2 regions of the Actinomadura rubrobrunea NBRC 15275 genome follow, and region 2 is predicted to be linked to the other one. Evidence: riboswitches for the same ligand, from Rfam matches in the RefSeq annotation. Region 2 holds a riboswitch; the other holds the start of a gene.
The links. Region 2 has a riboswitch for cyclic di-AMP ahead of AR3_RS12755 (C40 family peptidase). Riboswitches for the same ligand answer to the same signal wherever they lie in the genome.
Positions count from the first base shown of each region.

Region 1: another riboswitch for cyclic di-AMP. It lies ahead of AR3_RS23645 (M15 family metallopeptidase); the one in region 2 lies ahead of AR3_RS12755 (C40 family peptidase).

Region 1 is NZ_BCQU01000093.1:4,752-12,452, forward strand. It holds gene AR3_RS23640 (DUF1963 domain-containing protein) at 105-1,088, opposite strand; gene AR3_RS23645 (M15 family metallopeptidase) at 1,430-2,122, opposite strand; cyclic di-AMP (ydaO/yuaA leader) riboswitch at 2,133-2,316, opposite strand; gene AR3_RS32980 (BatA domain-containing protein) at 2,519-3,091, opposite strand; partial or broken gene AR3_RS32385 (DUF58 domain-containing protein) at 3,088-3,216, opposite strand; gene AR3_RS32805 (DoxX family membrane protein) at 3,331-4,248, shown strand; gene AR3_RS23660 (SecDF P1 head subdomain-containing protein) at 4,410-4,913, opposite strand; gene AR3_RS23665 (TetR family transcriptional regulator) at 5,312-5,920, opposite strand; gene AR3_RS23670 (SDR family oxidoreductase) at 5,975-6,865, shown strand; gene AR3_RS23675 (MFS transporter) at 6,865-7,701, shown strand, end outside.
Region 2 is NZ_BCQU01000033.1:4,483-12,183, reverse strand. It holds gene lysX (bifunctional lysylphosphatidylglycerol synthetase/lysine--tRNA ligase LysX) at 1-1,447, shown strand, start outside; gene AR3_RS12765 (LacI family DNA-binding transcriptional regulator) at 1,494-2,513, opposite strand; gene AR3_RS12760 (LuxR C-terminal-related transcriptional regulator) at 3,076-3,306, shown strand; gene AR3_RS12755 (C40 family peptidase) at 3,597-4,610, opposite strand; cyclic di-AMP (ydaO/yuaA leader) riboswitch at 4,614-4,817, opposite strand; gene AR3_RS12750 (amino-acid N-acetyltransferase) at 5,213-5,701, shown strand; gene AR3_RS12745 (RDD family protein) at 5,705-6,538, shown strand; gene AR3_RS12740 (RDD family protein) at 6,545-7,099, shown strand.

The sequences.
Region 1 (7,701 bases), on a different contig from region 2:
GGACCGGTCAGGCGGCGCTGCGGCGCAGGCGTTCGATTCGCCGGATCGGCGGTTTCACCGCGTGTTCGGACCGCCATGACACCGCAGCGTGCTCGTCGCGGCCCTCAGTAGATCCACGCCTCCGTCGCCGCGAAGCGGCGCCCGTCGATGCGAGGAGCGACGTTGGCGTCCGCCGTGTATACCAGCGGCCCGTCGCCCCAGTAGCCGTAGAGCGCGAGCAGCGAGTCGTTCGCCCAGGAACAGGGGCCTGACACATCGTTATAGCCGGGGGCATCCGCCGGGGCGGAGCGGCCGCAGGGGCATGATCCCTCCGGCGGCGGACAGGGAGTCGGACGTCCCATGAGCATGCCGTCCCACGGCCCCTCCGTCACCGCCGCCGCGATCAGATGATCCTGGATCTCTGCGAGCAGGTCGTAGCCGGCGCCGTCCTCGCCGAAGCGCTCGTCCAGAGCGTCCTCGAGCGCTTCGAAACCCTGGCTGTGCCAGCCGGTCTGGTAGTCGGCCGTCAGGAACAGCGTCCGATGCAGGTCCACCGGGTGCGGTTCATCGAGAAGGAAGCACGCGTCGACGAGATCGAGCACATCGGCCGGTGGGCGCGCGGTCCGCAGCTCATGCCTGGGGACGTCGGCGTACAAAACGACATGATTCGGTTCGGACTCGCCATTGTGGAAGAACCACAGCCGGCCGCTCGACGGCAGCCACCCCGCATCCGCCACGCCGGGCGCCTCCGCGAGATCGATCTGGGCGATGAAGGCCAGGGAGACTTCCGCGTCATCCGCCGAGCCGCCCGCGTCCGGCTGGGGCCGAGCGGTGGGCCACCGCCAGTCGCGAGGCAGATCCGGCAGGCCGCCGATTCGCGAACGTCCGATCTCGCCGGGCTCCCCCGCGTCGCGGTCGTCGACCGCGCTGAGCACCCACGCCGGCCGGACGAGCGCCCGAAGCATGTCGGTGAGCTCGTCGCGGTCGGCGTCCGACATGCCGACCACCTCCCGCACGGCGGCGGCCAGCATCGCGTCCAGATCTTCCGGAAGCAGACGACGATTGCCCCGCGGAGGGGAGCAGGGCGATACGGAGCGCGAATCGGACATGGCGCGCAGGCTACAGCGCCTCCCTGACGCTCACTCACAGACGCCCCTACGCGGACATGCACCTATGCCGCTGTGTATTGCCGCCACGTCCCTCGTCCCGGCCGACCGGGCCGGCACCGGCGGGGCAATCGCGGTCGCGCTTCCAGGGACGGCCGTTTTTGGCCGCGTTGCAGGTGGCGTCAGAGCAGGGGGTGGGAGTGGCGATCGGCACGCCGGTCCCGGTGTCCATGTGAAGGGCGCACCGGTTGCGTCGACGCAACCGGTGCGCCCTTCATGAGGGGGTTCACTCGGACGAGGCCCGGGAAGTCGCGGCCATCACGCCGAGGCCGCCGCGTCCGCCGTCACTTGCTGCCGTACTCCCAGTGCCACGGCTCGTAGGGGTTGCTGTAGGCCCAGGCGGGGTGGAACCAGCCGTACTTCTTCGAGTGGTTCTCCATCCACTTGAACTGGCGCGAGCTGTCGTTCTGGATGCCGCCGCACAGGTCGAGCGCGCGGCCCCAACCGTGGTTGCTGGTGCCGGGCCGGGCGGCCATGCCGCTCGGCATGGTCGCGTACAGCTGCTTCTGCTTGGAGTACGGGCGGTAGGAGCTCGTGACGCAGATGTCGGTGCCGAAGTGCTTCTTGTACGCGGCGTTGAGCTTGTAGAACGCCAGCGCGGCGTCAGCCCGCAGCTTGTGCCCTGCCTGCGGCAGCGAGCAGAGGTAGCGGGACGGGATGCGGCCGTTCGGGAACTCGCGCGCCTTCTTGCTCCGCGAGGCGTCGCAGTCGGGCTCGGCGGCCGACGTGCGCTTGGCGGTCGACCCGGTCTTGGCGGACGTCTTGGCGGACGTCTTGGCGCTCGTCTTGGCCGCCTCGTTCACCGCGGCCAGCGAGTGGTTCGCCGCCACCGCGGTCGCGGCGCCGGTCTCCGCGACCGCTCTCTCGCCGTCGCTCGGACCGAACGCCGCCGCCAGCCCGCTGGTCAGCATTCCGGCGAGAACGACACCGGTCCACGGCAGGACGATATTGCTGTTCTTTCCAGGCAGAAACTTCACGGCAATTGACTCCTATCCCCCATACCGCCTACCGGGTTAGCTGACGGATTCGGGCGTGGAAGTCGCCCTACGGCGCGCTCGAACAGAGAAAGCGCCGATTCACCCCTGCGACGGAACGGGCACTATTCGGCCCGCGAACCGCGCGCGTTGGTTCCCCGGCTCCGCAAAGGACGCGGATTAGGCGTTGCCGTCTTCACTTGGAACCTGGATGCCATGCGATCCTGGCGACCAGGAGCACTCCCCCCGGGACCGACATCACGGCACGGCGGCCCGGTTCGACGTGTCCGGCGCAAGGCAGACACCGAATGACGATGGACCGTACCAAACCTGTCAAACGACGGCAAACGGGACACCAAGCCCCGTCCTCGCCTGTGGCGCGCAGGTCAAGACCCTGCATCAGGCCCTGACGGGCCGCGCAGGAGGGGCGGTGCGCCTCGGCACCCCAGCGCTCGGCAAGCGCGCCTCCCATCGCGTCTCGGTCTGCGCGCCCCGAGGCGGCTTGGGCTGAGCGGTCGGCCCTCTGCGGAACCGAGCGCCGTCCCCGGCGCCGTCCCCGGCGTCGTCCGGCCTGCCGCCTCCCGGCCACGGATCGGAGCAAGGCGGGCACCCCATTGCGGCGAGGAGAGCGCCGGGACGACCGCGGTTCACGGACGCGAAGATCCTGCACGTACAGCCACCGGGCACAACGGCACGGCGTTCGTCGAGGGCGAACGGGCACGAGTCGACCGGCGCGGGCGCGGGCAAAGCACCGTGGAGTCCCCTCACGCAGCGGAGAGGGCATGCCGAGGAACAGGGGGCGGCCACGTGGCGGCGCCGGCCGGGGCGGCGCGGGGCGACCTGGCTGAGCAGGGCCAGGTTGGCGAAGCGGACGGTGTGGCGCCGGCGGCGCAGCCGCATGGCCGCGTAGGCGGCGGCCAGCAGCGGGATCAGGGTCAGCAGCCAGAGTCGTTCGGGCGACAGGAACGTCATGGGCGCACCCCCTTGGCGGCGACGGCGCGTCCGGCGGCGCGGCGTTGGCGCACCGCGAAGCGGGCGATGTCGGCGATCCAGTCGCGGTCGGTGCGGAGGACGAGGTGATGGGCGCCGGCGCAGCGCCCCTCCCACCGGCGAAAACCTGCTGGACCTGGGGTGCGGCGAGTGTGCGGTGCGCTCGACAACGGCCAGGGGCCTGTCTTCGCAGGCTTCCGCATGCCACGTTGTTGTGCGGAATGACCGATTCGTCGGATCATCCGTGGTCGACCATGGAAGGATCCCACGGCATGCGCATACGGCCGGTTTACGACATCGTCGCGCTGCTGGCCCGGCTGGGAGTCGGCAGCGTCTTCATCGCGCACGGCTGGCAGAAGATCGAGGCGGGCACCGCCGCCACCGGCAGGTCGTTCGAGCAGCTCGGCGTGCCCGCCCCCTCGGCCGCCGCCATCTACGCCACCTTCGCCGAGCTGCTGGGCGGGCTCGCCCTGATCGTGGGCGTGGGGCTCCCGATCGCCGGGACGGCCCTGTTCCTCGACATGGCGGGGGCCTTCGTCTTCGTGCACGCCCGCAACGGCCTGTTCCTGGTCGACGAGGGCAAGGCCGAGAACGGTTTCGAACTCGTCCTGGTCCTGGGGCTGGCGAGCCTGCTGTTCGCGGCGGGCGGAGGCGGCCGGCTGTCTCTGGACCACCGGCTCTTCCCGCCCCTGGCGGGCAGAGGCGGCGAGGAGGCCACGCCGCCGGAGCCGGACGAGTCGCGGGCCCTCCGTTCCGGATCGACCGGCGGCGCTACCACGGCCGACACGTCACGCTCCGACACCTCGGGCGAGGCAAAGCGGCGGCGCCGCGCGGCGGGCGGCGGCGACGGCGAAGCCACGGCGAGCGGCGCCGAGGCCGCGGACGCCCCCGATGTCCCTGCCCCGACGCGCGGCAAGCAGAAAGGCGGCAGGATCCGCCGGAAGACGACGAAGGCCAAGGCCGAGGAAACGGCCCCCGACGAAGAGTCGTCCACAGCCGCCGACGCTTCACCAGAGGCGCCTTCGGAAGGGGCGACCGGTGGAAAGTCCCGCGGCACGCCCCGGCTGGCGGCCGAAATCATCAGCGACACCAGCAATGACGTCCGCGTGGCCGGTAAAGGCAAGCGATCACAGTCCTGAGGATTGCGACGGCTCTCGGCCACGTGTTGATCGCAATGGCGCACAAAGGCTGGACCGCGGTCTCGGCAATGGACGGCGTTCGAGCGCAACTGCGCCCGCGGGCGTTGGACGTCGGGGCCGCGTGTCAGCATCTCTACAGGACGCCGCGCTCCGTCGACGGTTCAGCGGCCTGTGATGCGGCGAAGCATCGCTTCGGTGTGCTCCTTGGTGAACTTCTCCGGAGGGCCGCTGATCTCGACCTCGCCGCCGGGGATGGGCGAGCTGACCTGGGGCGAATACAGCACCTGCCCTTCGGCGACGATGGCGATCCGGTTGGCGGGCGGCTGCGCCCGGGCCGCCGCTGCCGTCAGCGCGGCGAACGCCTGGGCGTCCTGTCGGGTGAGCGTGATCCTCACGCTGTAGCCGTTGCGGCCGCTCACCGGGTCGGGCGGCTGGACGCGGATGTCGTCGACCCTGCCGACCGTCATACCGGACCCGACCTTGAGGCATTCGCCGGAGTCCGGATCCGGCAGCAGGCCGATTCCGCAGGGAGCGGCCTCGACGGCCTCGACGGCGAGAAACCGCACCGGCCGTTTCAAGGTCGTGGGTCCGCCCGAATCGGCGTCCTTCTGGTCGCGTAGAAGCAGAAAAGCCGCCAGCCCGACTGCCACGACGACCGCGAACACCAGTGCCGATACAAGGACGGGCAGAAGCGACGACCTGCTCGGCGGCGGACTTCCAGGAAATGGCTGAGGGGGACCGCTGGGCGGGAGAGCGCTCTTCACCAGCCCAGTATGGACGGCCCCTTTCGCTCGCACCACGCCCTTTTCCCAGCCGGCCATCCGCCCGTGCGGCCGGCGCCGACCGCGCGCAATCCGGGATTCCATTCGCGCCACCCGCCCAAATCCACAGGCCGGGGCGGGCGCGACGGCCGTGAGTTTGCGCGCTTCACGACGTCCACCTGCGTCTTCCACCTGCGTCGGCGGTGCGCCGTTGTGCACCCGGACGTCTTTCGCCGACTTCTGCACCGTCTTCGCCCTGCCGTCGGCTCTCGCCCATCTTCTGGTGATGCCCGGAAGGCCGCTCATCGGGAGGCGTCCGCCACCTGTGCGCGGTGAGGGGCGAGGGTGCGCTCCAGGTGATCGGTCAGCCAGTCGGACAGCTCCCCGGTGCCGTCGACGGCCCAGGTGAGCATCGCGCCGCAGTAGGCGGCGTAAAGATCGGCGGCCAGCGTCTCCGGCGAGGTCTCCGCGGTGAGCAGCCCGCCCTGGACCGCCTCGGTCACGAGCGCGGCGATCTCCGCGCGGAGCGCCCGGCTCTGGGCGACGGCGTGCGTGCGCAGTTCGGGGTCGGTGAGGTCGAGCTGCAGGAACGCGAGGTTGTTGGCCAGGCTCTCGGGGGTGGTGATGCCGCTCGGCAGTCCGGCCAGGGTGGCGACGAGCGCGGTCAGCGGGTCGGGGTGGGCAGCCCTGGCGTCGGCGAAGATGCCGGCGACGTTGGCCGCCTCCCTGGTGGCGAAGGCCACCAGCAGGCCGCGCTTGGAGCCGAACCGCTGGGTCAGCGCGGGCGCCGTCAGGCCGGCTCGTTCGGCGACCGCGGCCAGCGTGAGGCCCTTCGGGCCGACGGCGGAGACGACGGCGGCGACCGCCTCGAAGATGGCGTCGTCGCTCACGGAGCGGGGGCGTCCGGTCATGGGCCCATCCTAGCGGCATTGCTTTATTAATGACAATAAAGTAAGTTCGGCGGCATGACCGGCTCGCCCTCTCCCACCACCGCCATCGACCTCACCGGCAAGGTCGCCCTGGTCGCCGGGGCGACCCGTGGCGCCGGCCGCGGCATCGCCGTCGAGCTGGGCGCCGCCGGCGCGGTCGTCTATGTGACCGGCAGGACCACCGCGGAGTCGCCGTCGCCGATGGGACGGCCCGAGACCATCGAGGAGACGGCACGGCTCGTGGACGAGGCCGGCGGAACCGGGATCGCCGTGCGGGTCGACCACGGCGACGCCGACCAGGTGCGGGCGCTCGTCGAGCGGATCGACCGCGACCACGCCCGCCTCGACCTGCTCGTCAACGACATCTGGGGCGGCGACCCGCTGACCCAGTGGGACGTCCCGTTCTGGGAGCACGACCTCGACAACGGTCTGCGGATGCTGCGCAACGCGATCGAAACGCACATCATCACCAGCCGGTACGCGGCCCCGCTGATGATCCGCGCCTCCGGCGGGCTGATCGTCGAGGTCACCGACGGCATCGGGGACGGCTACCGCGGCTCGTTGTTCTACGACCTGGTCAAGGCGTCGGTGATCCGCCTCGCCCGCGCCCAGGCCGAAGAGCTCAAGCCGTACGGGGTCGCGGCGGTCGCCGTGACACCCGGGTTCCTGCGCTCCGAGGCCGTCCTGGACCACTTCGGCGTCACCGCCGACACCTGGCGCGACGCCATCGCCAAGGACCCCCACTTCGCCGCCTCCGAGACGCCCCGCTACATCGGACGCGGGGTCGCCCACCTCGCGGCCGACCCCGACAAGATGAGCCGCACCGGCACCGCCACCAGCAGCTGGGACCTCGCCAAGCGGTACGGGTTCACCGACATCGACGGCACCACCCCTGACTGGGGCCGCCACGCCCGGGAGAACCTCTGATGGGCGGCGTCACGGCGGGCGACACCCGCGTCACCGGCTCGTCCCGGCTCACGCTGATCCTGCTGTGCGCCGCCCAGTTCATGCTGGTCGTCGACGTCGTGGTGGTGAACGTCGCACTGCCGACGATCCGCGCCGACCTGGCCATTCCCGACGGCCGCCTCCCGCTGGTCGCGGTCGGCTACACCCTCACCTTCGGCAGCCTGCTCATCGTCTTCGGCCGGATCGGCGACCTGTTCGGACGGCGCCGCCTGTTCCTGATCGGTCTCGGCGCCTTCACCCTCGCCTCGCTGGCCGCCGGCCTCGCCCAGACCGAGTGGCAGATCCTTGCGGCCCGGGCCGGGCAGGGCGTCGGCGCCGCGATGGTGTCGCCCACGGCGCTCGCCCTGCTCACGACGGCCTTCGGGGAAGGCGACCGCCGCAACCGCGCCCTCGGCTACTGGGGTGCGGTGGGGTCGGGCGGCGCGATCGCCGGGCAGCTTCTGGGAGGCGTCGTCACCGACCTGTTCGACTGGCGGTGGATCTTCCTCATCAACGTGCCGATCGGCGTCGTCGCCCTCGCCGTGGCACGCCGCCGCCTTCACGAGAGCCGGGCCGAGGACCGGCCCGTCCTCGACGTGCGCGGCGCGGTCGCGCTCACCGTCGCGCTCGCCGCCGCCACCCTGTCGCTCACCCACTACGCCGAAGGCGGCCACGCCGTCCAGGCCACCTGGCTCCTCGGCGTCGCGATCGCCGCGTTCGGCGTGCTCGTCGCGGTCGAGCGCAGCCACCGCGCCCCCCTCGTCGACCGCCGCCTGTTCCGCGTCGGCGGCGTCGCCCGAGCCAACGCGCTGCTCGCC
Region 2 (7,701 bases):
GCGCCGGGAGAAGCTGGAACGGCTCCGCGCCAACGGCATCGACCCCTACCCGGTCAACTTCCCGCGCACCGCGACCATCGCCGAGATCCGGGAGAAATACCCCGACCTGGAGCCGGGCACCGAGACCGGCGACAGGGTCGGCGTCGCCGGACGCGTCATGCTCATCCGCAACACCGGCAAACTGTGCTTCGCCACCATCCGCGACGGCTCGGGCGACCTGCAGATCATGCTGTCGCTCGCCAACGTCGGGCAGGAGCAGCTGGACTTCTGGAAGCGCGAGATCGACCTCGGCGACCACATCGGCGTGGAGGGCGAGGTCGTCACCTCGCGGCGCGGGGAGCTGTCGGTGATGGCCGACCGGTTCCAGATCACCGCCAAGTGCCTGCGGCCGCTGCCGGAGAAGCACGTCGGCCTGACCGACCCCGAGGCCCGGGTGCGGCTGCGCTACGTCGACCTGATCGTCAACGACGAGGCGCGGCGCATGGCCCGGCTGCGCAGCGACACCGTGCGCGCGGCCCGCGACTTCTGGCACGAGGAGGGGTACCTCGAAGTCGAGACCCCGATGCTGCAGCCGATCCACGGCGGGGCGGCGGCGCGTCCGTTCGTGACGCACATCAACGCCTACGACATGGACCTGTACCTGCGGATCGCGATCGAGCTGTACCTCAAGCGGCTCGTCGTCGGCGGCATCGAGAAGGTCTTCGAGATCAACCGCAACTTCCGCAACGAGGGCGCGGACTCCACGCACAACCCCGAGTTCACGATGCTCGAGGCGTACGGGACCTACCTCGACTACAACGACATGGCCGACCTCACCCAGCGCATGTACCAGCGCTGCGTGGAGGCCGCGCTGGGCACGACCGTGGTGGTGCGCGACGGCCAGGAGATCGACCTCGGCCTGGCCGAGTGGCCGCGGATCACCCTGTACGGCGCCGTGTCGGAGGCGCTCGGCGAGGAGGTCACCCCGCACACGCCGCTGGAGCAGGTCCGCAAGTACGCCGACGCGCGCGGCATCGCCTGGGACCCCAAGTGGGGGCAGGGCAAGCTCGTCCAGGAGATCTTCGAGGAGCTGGTCGAGCACACGCTGATCCAGCCGACGTTCGTCATGGACTACCCGCTGGAGACCTCGCCGCTGACCCGGCAGCACCGCGAGGAGCCGCTGCTGACCGAGAAGTGGGACCTCATCGGGTTCGGCACCGAGCTGGGCACCGCCTACTCGGAGCTCATCGACCCGATCGAGCAGCGCCGCCGCCTCACCGAGCAGTCGCTGCTGGCGGCCGGCGGCGACCCGGAGGCCATGCAGCTGGACGAGGACTTCCTGCGCGCGCTGGAGTACGCGATGCCGCCGACCGGCGGCGTCGGCGTCGGCATCGACCGGATGGTCATGGCGTTCACCGGCAAGAACATCCGCGAGACCATCCTGTTCCCGCTGGTCAAGCCCCAGTGACCCGGGCGGCGGCGCCGCGGGCCGAGCGGCGCCGCCGCGCCCGCGGCTAGGCGGACTCGCGGACGACCAGCTCCGGCGTCAGGACGATCTCGCGGTGCCGGTGCGCGCCGGCGCCGGCCTCGGCCGCCTCGGCGAGGGCCAGCTCGGCGGCGGCCCGGCCGAGCTCCTGCCGGGGCTGGCGGATCGTGGTGAGCGGGACCGCGGCGCTGGCGGCCAGCTCGATGTCGTCGTAGCCGACCACCGCCACGTCCTCGGGCACCCGCACCCCCCGCCGCACCAGCTCGTTGACCAGCCCGACGGCCAGCAGGTCGTTGGCGCAGAACACGCCGGTCGGGACCGGGTCCAGCGCGAGCAGGCGGCGGGCCGCGGCGCCGCCCTCCTTCGGCGTCAGCGTCGCCTGCGCCAGCGTGACCGGCGGCGCCAGGCCCGCGCCTGCGAGGGCGCGGGCGGCGCCGTCCAGCCGGTCCTGGCACGGCTGCGGATGCGGGTTCCCGGTGACGAACGCGACCCGCTCGCGGCCCAGACCGATCAGGTGCCGGGCGGCGACGGCCCCGCCCGCGGCGTGGTCGACCCGCACCGAGCACACGCCCGGCCCGGTGTGGTCGAGCAGCACCACCGCCATGCCCGCCGCGCGCAGCCGGGTGATGCCGGACGCGCCGAGCCCCACCGGGGTGATGAGCACGCCGGCGGCGTGCTGCTGCTCCAGCAGCTCCAGGCAGCGGCGCTCCTTGGCGGCGGAGTTGTCGTTGGTGAGCCACAGGACGTCGCGGCCCGCCGCGTTGAGGGCCTGTTCGGCGCCGCGGGCGACGTCCGTGGCGTACGGGTTGGCCAGGTCCTCGACGACGACGCCGAACGGCCGGAGGCGGGGGTCGTCCGGCCCGAGGCCGCGGCCCTGGCGCAGCCGCCGGGCGGACTCGTTGCGTACGAAGCCGAGTTCCTCGATGGCTGCGCGTACACGGTTACGGGTGGCTTCGGCCACGAGGTCTGGCCGGTTTAGGACATTCGAAACGGTCCCAACTGAGACCCCGGCGCGCCTCGCGACTTCCCGGATACTGCTTTGAGGCAACTCTCTCCTCGTCGACCCCGGACTTGTTTTCGCAGGTTATCGAGTTGTCCGGACCATGCCCCCGCGAAGTCGGTCGCGGACCGTAGTCGCAAGACCACACAACGTACTCATTGCACGCTTGACGGGCCGGATCCGGCCGCCTAGCGTTCCGAGCCGAAGCGTGCCTTGAAACGATTCACGATCATCGCCCTCGATGGTAGGGGCGGATCGGACGAGGAGGGATGGGTTGACGTGACCAGCGGCCAGAACCCGTCCCGTGCACGACGCGCTCCCCCGCAAGCCCGCCACGACGTCGTGAGCGCGCCCGACGCGATGGAAGGCGCATCCGCGTCCGGTCGGCCTAACGAGTGAATCGTTACCCGGGGTTCCCGTTCGGCGCCGAGCAATCGGCCCATCGGCCACCTCCGGCCAAGCGCGCCAGACGGCAAGGGACACCGATGATCTCGGTCCGGCCCCCCGCCCCGGACCCGGCAACCCGACGCGTACAGATCGAGGCCCGCCCGTGCCTGTGCAGCGGACGGCTGCATCCCCGCGGTCATCACCACGGACGAGGGAGGACGGAGTGGAACAGGCCACCATCGCACGTCGTGGCACCGACGAGCTGCGTCTCAGCGAGGAGGAGATCAAGCTTCTCGCCCAGATCGCCAGCGGTGTCACCGCGGACGTGGCGGCACGCAAACTGGAGCTGAGCGCCCGGACCCTGCGCCGCCGGTTGCGGAACATCTGCGACCGGCTGGAGGTCAACACGCCGATCGAGGCCGTGGTCTGGGCGGCCCGGCGCCAGCTCATCTAGGGGCGCGCCCTTCGCCCGCCCCCCGGCGGGTGACGGCGCGGCAGCTCTGACCGAGCATCGGCGACCACCGTCCGACCCCGCGCGGCGACGTCGGCGCTCCGCAGGCGCGTCCCTGCGGGAGGGCGTCGCCGCGGACGTGGTCCGGTCCCCGCGGGCAGTGCGCACGCCCGTCGGGAGGACGCCGGCCCGGTCCGCCGTCGCGGTGGATCCGTGCGCCTCCGACGACGGGCGTGCGCGCCCGAGCGTGCGAGGCCGTGCGCGTCCGGCGCCATCGCCGCGGGCGGCTCGGCTCAGGCGACCCGGACGGCGCCGGCGTACGGGCGGCCGGCCATCGGAGCGATCTTCACCACGTCACCGGTCCGCGGCGCGTGCAGCATCTTGCCGTTGCCCACGTACAGGCCCACGTGGTGCAGGTCGGAGTAGAAGAACACCAGGTCGCCGGGCTGCAGCTGGTCGCGGGGCACGTGCGTGCCGGCGTTCCACTGGCTGCCGGTGTAGTGCGGCAGGCTGATGCCCACCTGCCGGTAGGCCCACATCACCAGGCCCGAGCAGTCGAAGGCGTTCGGCCCGGCGGCGCCCCACACGTACGGCTTGCCGATCTTCGTCATCGCGTACCGCAGCGCCTGGGCGGCCTTGCCGGTGCCGACCACGGGCAGCTTGACCAGCTGCGTGGGGTCCCGCTTGACGAGCTTGCCGCGGACCTTCTCGTACGCCGCGGTGACCTTCTTGCGCTGCTCCTCCAGCTGGGACCGCAGCTGCTCCACCTGCTTGGCCCGCTCCTCGGCGGCCTTGCGGGCGCGCTCGGCCGCCTGCATGGCCTGCATCAGGCCCTGCACCTTGGTGCCGTCCTGGGTGGCGAAGTAATGCAGCGTGGCGGCCTGGTCGAGCAGCGCCTGCGGGTTCTGGGCGGCCAGGAACGAGACCGTGGGGTCGGCGCCGCCCTGCATGTAGCTGGTGGCCGCCAGCCGGCCGACCTTGGCGCGGACCTCCTCCAGCTCCTTCTGCCGGCGCTTGGCGTTCTCGCCGGCGACCTTGGCGGCGCGCTGCGACTGCTTCAGCTTGACGCGCAGGCCGTTGTACTGCTCGGTGAGCCGCTCCAGCTGGTCGGCGAGCTCGGTCGCCTGGTCGCGCAGCTCCTTGGTGGACGGCTCGGGGTCGGCGTGCGCGGCGGGGGCGGGCGCGGCCGCGACGAGGGAGACGGCGGCGAGCGCACCGGTCACCGCGGCGGCTCCGCGGCCGGGACGGAAGGCGACGCGCGCGGCGCGCCGCACGAGCGAACGGGATGCGGGGCGCGAGGGCTCCACGAACTCTCCTCTCCTCGTCCGCCTACCGGGTGAGCTGACGGGTTCGGGCCGGAGCCTGCCCTTCCGCGCACGTGCGGAGCGTCCGCACCGTGCGGATTCACCCCAGGTCGGCATGGCTCTGGAGTCGTCCCGGAACCGTCCGATCGCGGGTCCCCGGTTCCTGCGGGGCGGCGGATGCGGCCCCACGGGACTCGGCGGTTCGGCCAACCGATCACGGGGGCCGATGTCAGCGCAGGAGACTAACGGAGCGCTCGTTCCCTGCCAACCAGAACATGCGAAATCGCAGAGGGCTCATCGGCGCTCAGATGTAACGCGCGCGGGCGATCGCCGTGCTAGCGGGCTTGTGCGATCACATCCGTGTGCGCTATTTCACTTTCTGTCGCCTTTGTTGGCGCGGCGGCGTCCGCGGGGCGTCCGTGCCCTCGCGTCCGGCGCGTCGCCCCGTCGGCCCTTGTGTCCCATCGGCGTGACGCGCCGACGGCCGAAGGTGACCGACCGGCCACAGGTGACCGCTTCCGGTCCGATAATGTCGCCTGTTTGTGGAAGTCGTGATCAGGCGGGCCCGCACCGCCGACGTGCCGCACATCCGGCGGCTCATCGACATGTACGCCGGGTCAGGGCCGCGGATGCTCGCCAGGTCCACGGTGACGCTCTATGAGGACGTCCAGGAGTTCTGGGTGGCCGAGGACGTCCAGGCGGCGGCGCCGGAGGGCCGAGAGGGCTCACGGGGGCGCGGGGGGCGCGTCGTGGGCTGCGGCGCCCTGCACGTGATGTGGGAAGACCTGGCCGAGGTGCGCTCGGTCGCCGTGGACAAGGAATACGTGGGACGCGGCATCGGGCACCGCATCGTCGAACGGCTTCTCGACACCGCGCGGGAACTCGGAGTACGAAGGGTGTTCTGCCTGACCTTCGAAGTGGAGTTCTTCGCCCGGCACGGCTTCGAGCCGATCCTGGGAACGCCGGTGTCGCGCGAGGTGTACGAAGAGCTTCTCCGTTCCTACGACGAAGGCGTGGCCGAGTTCCTGGACCTCGACCGGGTCAAGCCGAATACGTTGGGCAATACCCGGATGTTGCTTCGCCTGGAGGACTGACCGATGACCGACTCCCCCCACCGCGGACGGCAGTATCCGCGGCAGCCCCCGGGCCCGCCGTATCAGGGCGGACCGTCGTACGGCTCCCCGCAATGGCAGCAGCCCTCCCAGGGGTCGCTGTGGCAGGGTGGGGTGGCTCCCCAGCAGCAGTGGCATCAGCAATGGCAGCAGCCCTCCGTCCAGGCGTACGACGCGGGCGGCTACGACGACGCCGCGGGCCTTCCTCTCGCGCCGATCCTCCGCAGGGCCGGGGCGCGCATCATCGACAACGCGCTCGTCGCCGTTTTCGGCTTCGCGCTGGTCGTGCCCATCACCGTCGGCATCATCGGCCTCGACACCTCCGGGAGCAAGGCCACCAGCGAGGGCGGCATCTGGAACTGGCCCATCATCTTCACCCTGTTCTCCGTCCTTGCGGTGCTGCCCTTCCTCTATGAGGCGATCCAGCTCTCCCTGTGGGGACGGACGCTCGGCAAGCGCATTCTCCACCTCGGAGTGGTGCAGGCGCGGCCTGCGGGCGAGCGCCTGACGATGACGCAGGCCATCTGGCGCGCCGGGGTCATGCACATCGGCTACCAGCTCGGGGTCTTCTTCTTCCTCGTGCTGGCCGTCATGGTGTGGGACTACTTCGCTTACGGGATGCTGCTGGTCTGGATCGGCACCTTGATGGCCCACCTGTGGGCGATCTGGGACCAGCCGCTGCACCAGGCCCTGCACGACCGCTTCTCCGGGACGCTGGTCATCGACGAGCGCGCCGAGTACTCCGGATACTCCGACGAGGCGGGCGGCTACACCGGCCAGACCCTGGAGTACCCCGGCCACTCGGGCTACGAGGGGTAGCCCGCCGTGGCGGCGTCGCAGGACGTTCCCGGCGCCGACCCTCTCCCCGCACGGGGCGGCGAGGCGGCTCCGGAACCCGCCGAACCGGCGCAACGGCTGGTCGCGCGCATCGTCGACACGCTCATCGTGGGCCTTCCCGTGGTCATGGTGCTCCGGGAAGGCTTCCCCGGCCTGCACCTGGAGACGGTCGCCCCGCCGCTCGTGGCGGGTCTCCTCCTGGTCTACGAGTGGATCCAGCTCTCGTTGTGGGGGCGCACGCTGGGCAAGCGTTTCGCGGGCATCGAAGTCGTCCGCGAGGACCCGGGACGTCCGGCGACGGACAGGACGCGCCCCGGGGCCCTGCGGTGCCTCCTGCGGACCGTCACCTACTGCCTGCCCGTCGCGATCCGCCCCGTGCCCGTGTTCGGAGTGGTCGCGGGCCTGTTCTGGGTGGCGAACGCGGCGGCGATATACGAGTCGCGCCTGGAACAGGGCGCGCGGCGCAGAGCCCTGCACGACCGTTTCGCGGGAACGGTCGTGGTGAAACGCCCCGTCGCGCCGGCCGGGGCTCAGGAGGGCTGAGCGGCTCGCACTCCGTCCCGTGCTTCGCGCCGCTCTTCTTGAGCCCATGGGGAGCCCCGGCGCGAGAGGAAGCGGCGGGCGCTTTCGACCATGCCCGCCTCATAGGCCCTAACGGCGGCCGCCCGAGCGCTCACGGGCGGCCCGGCTCTCTCCTGGGCGATTGCCCCTGAGAACCGCCCCTTTGCCGGCGCCGTCGACCCGCTCGACCTCTTATGACGGCCGCCCATTCCTAGAATGAGATTCTGTCGGGTGGGGCGAGCGTTCCGCGCTCCACGCCCGCGCGTGCGGCCTTATGTCGGCGGTCGAACGCCGATGGTCGAGCCCATACGGCCGCGGAACCGTTGAGAACCGCGAGGGATCGGCGCGGGGTGTCCATGAGGCCCCCATTGTCGGCAGGTGCGATCAGAGAGGACAGAACGCGCGGCGCCCGGCTCTGTGCGTCGTCCACAAGACAGCAGCCGGATCCGGTCGTACCGTGGTCGTCAACTGGTGCGAGAAGGGGCTTTGCGAGGCCATGCGGCATCGGATCGCAGGAGATGCCAGGCAGATCCTTCGGCATACAGGGAGATGGCGGACGCGCGTTAGACCGCGCCACTGGCGGC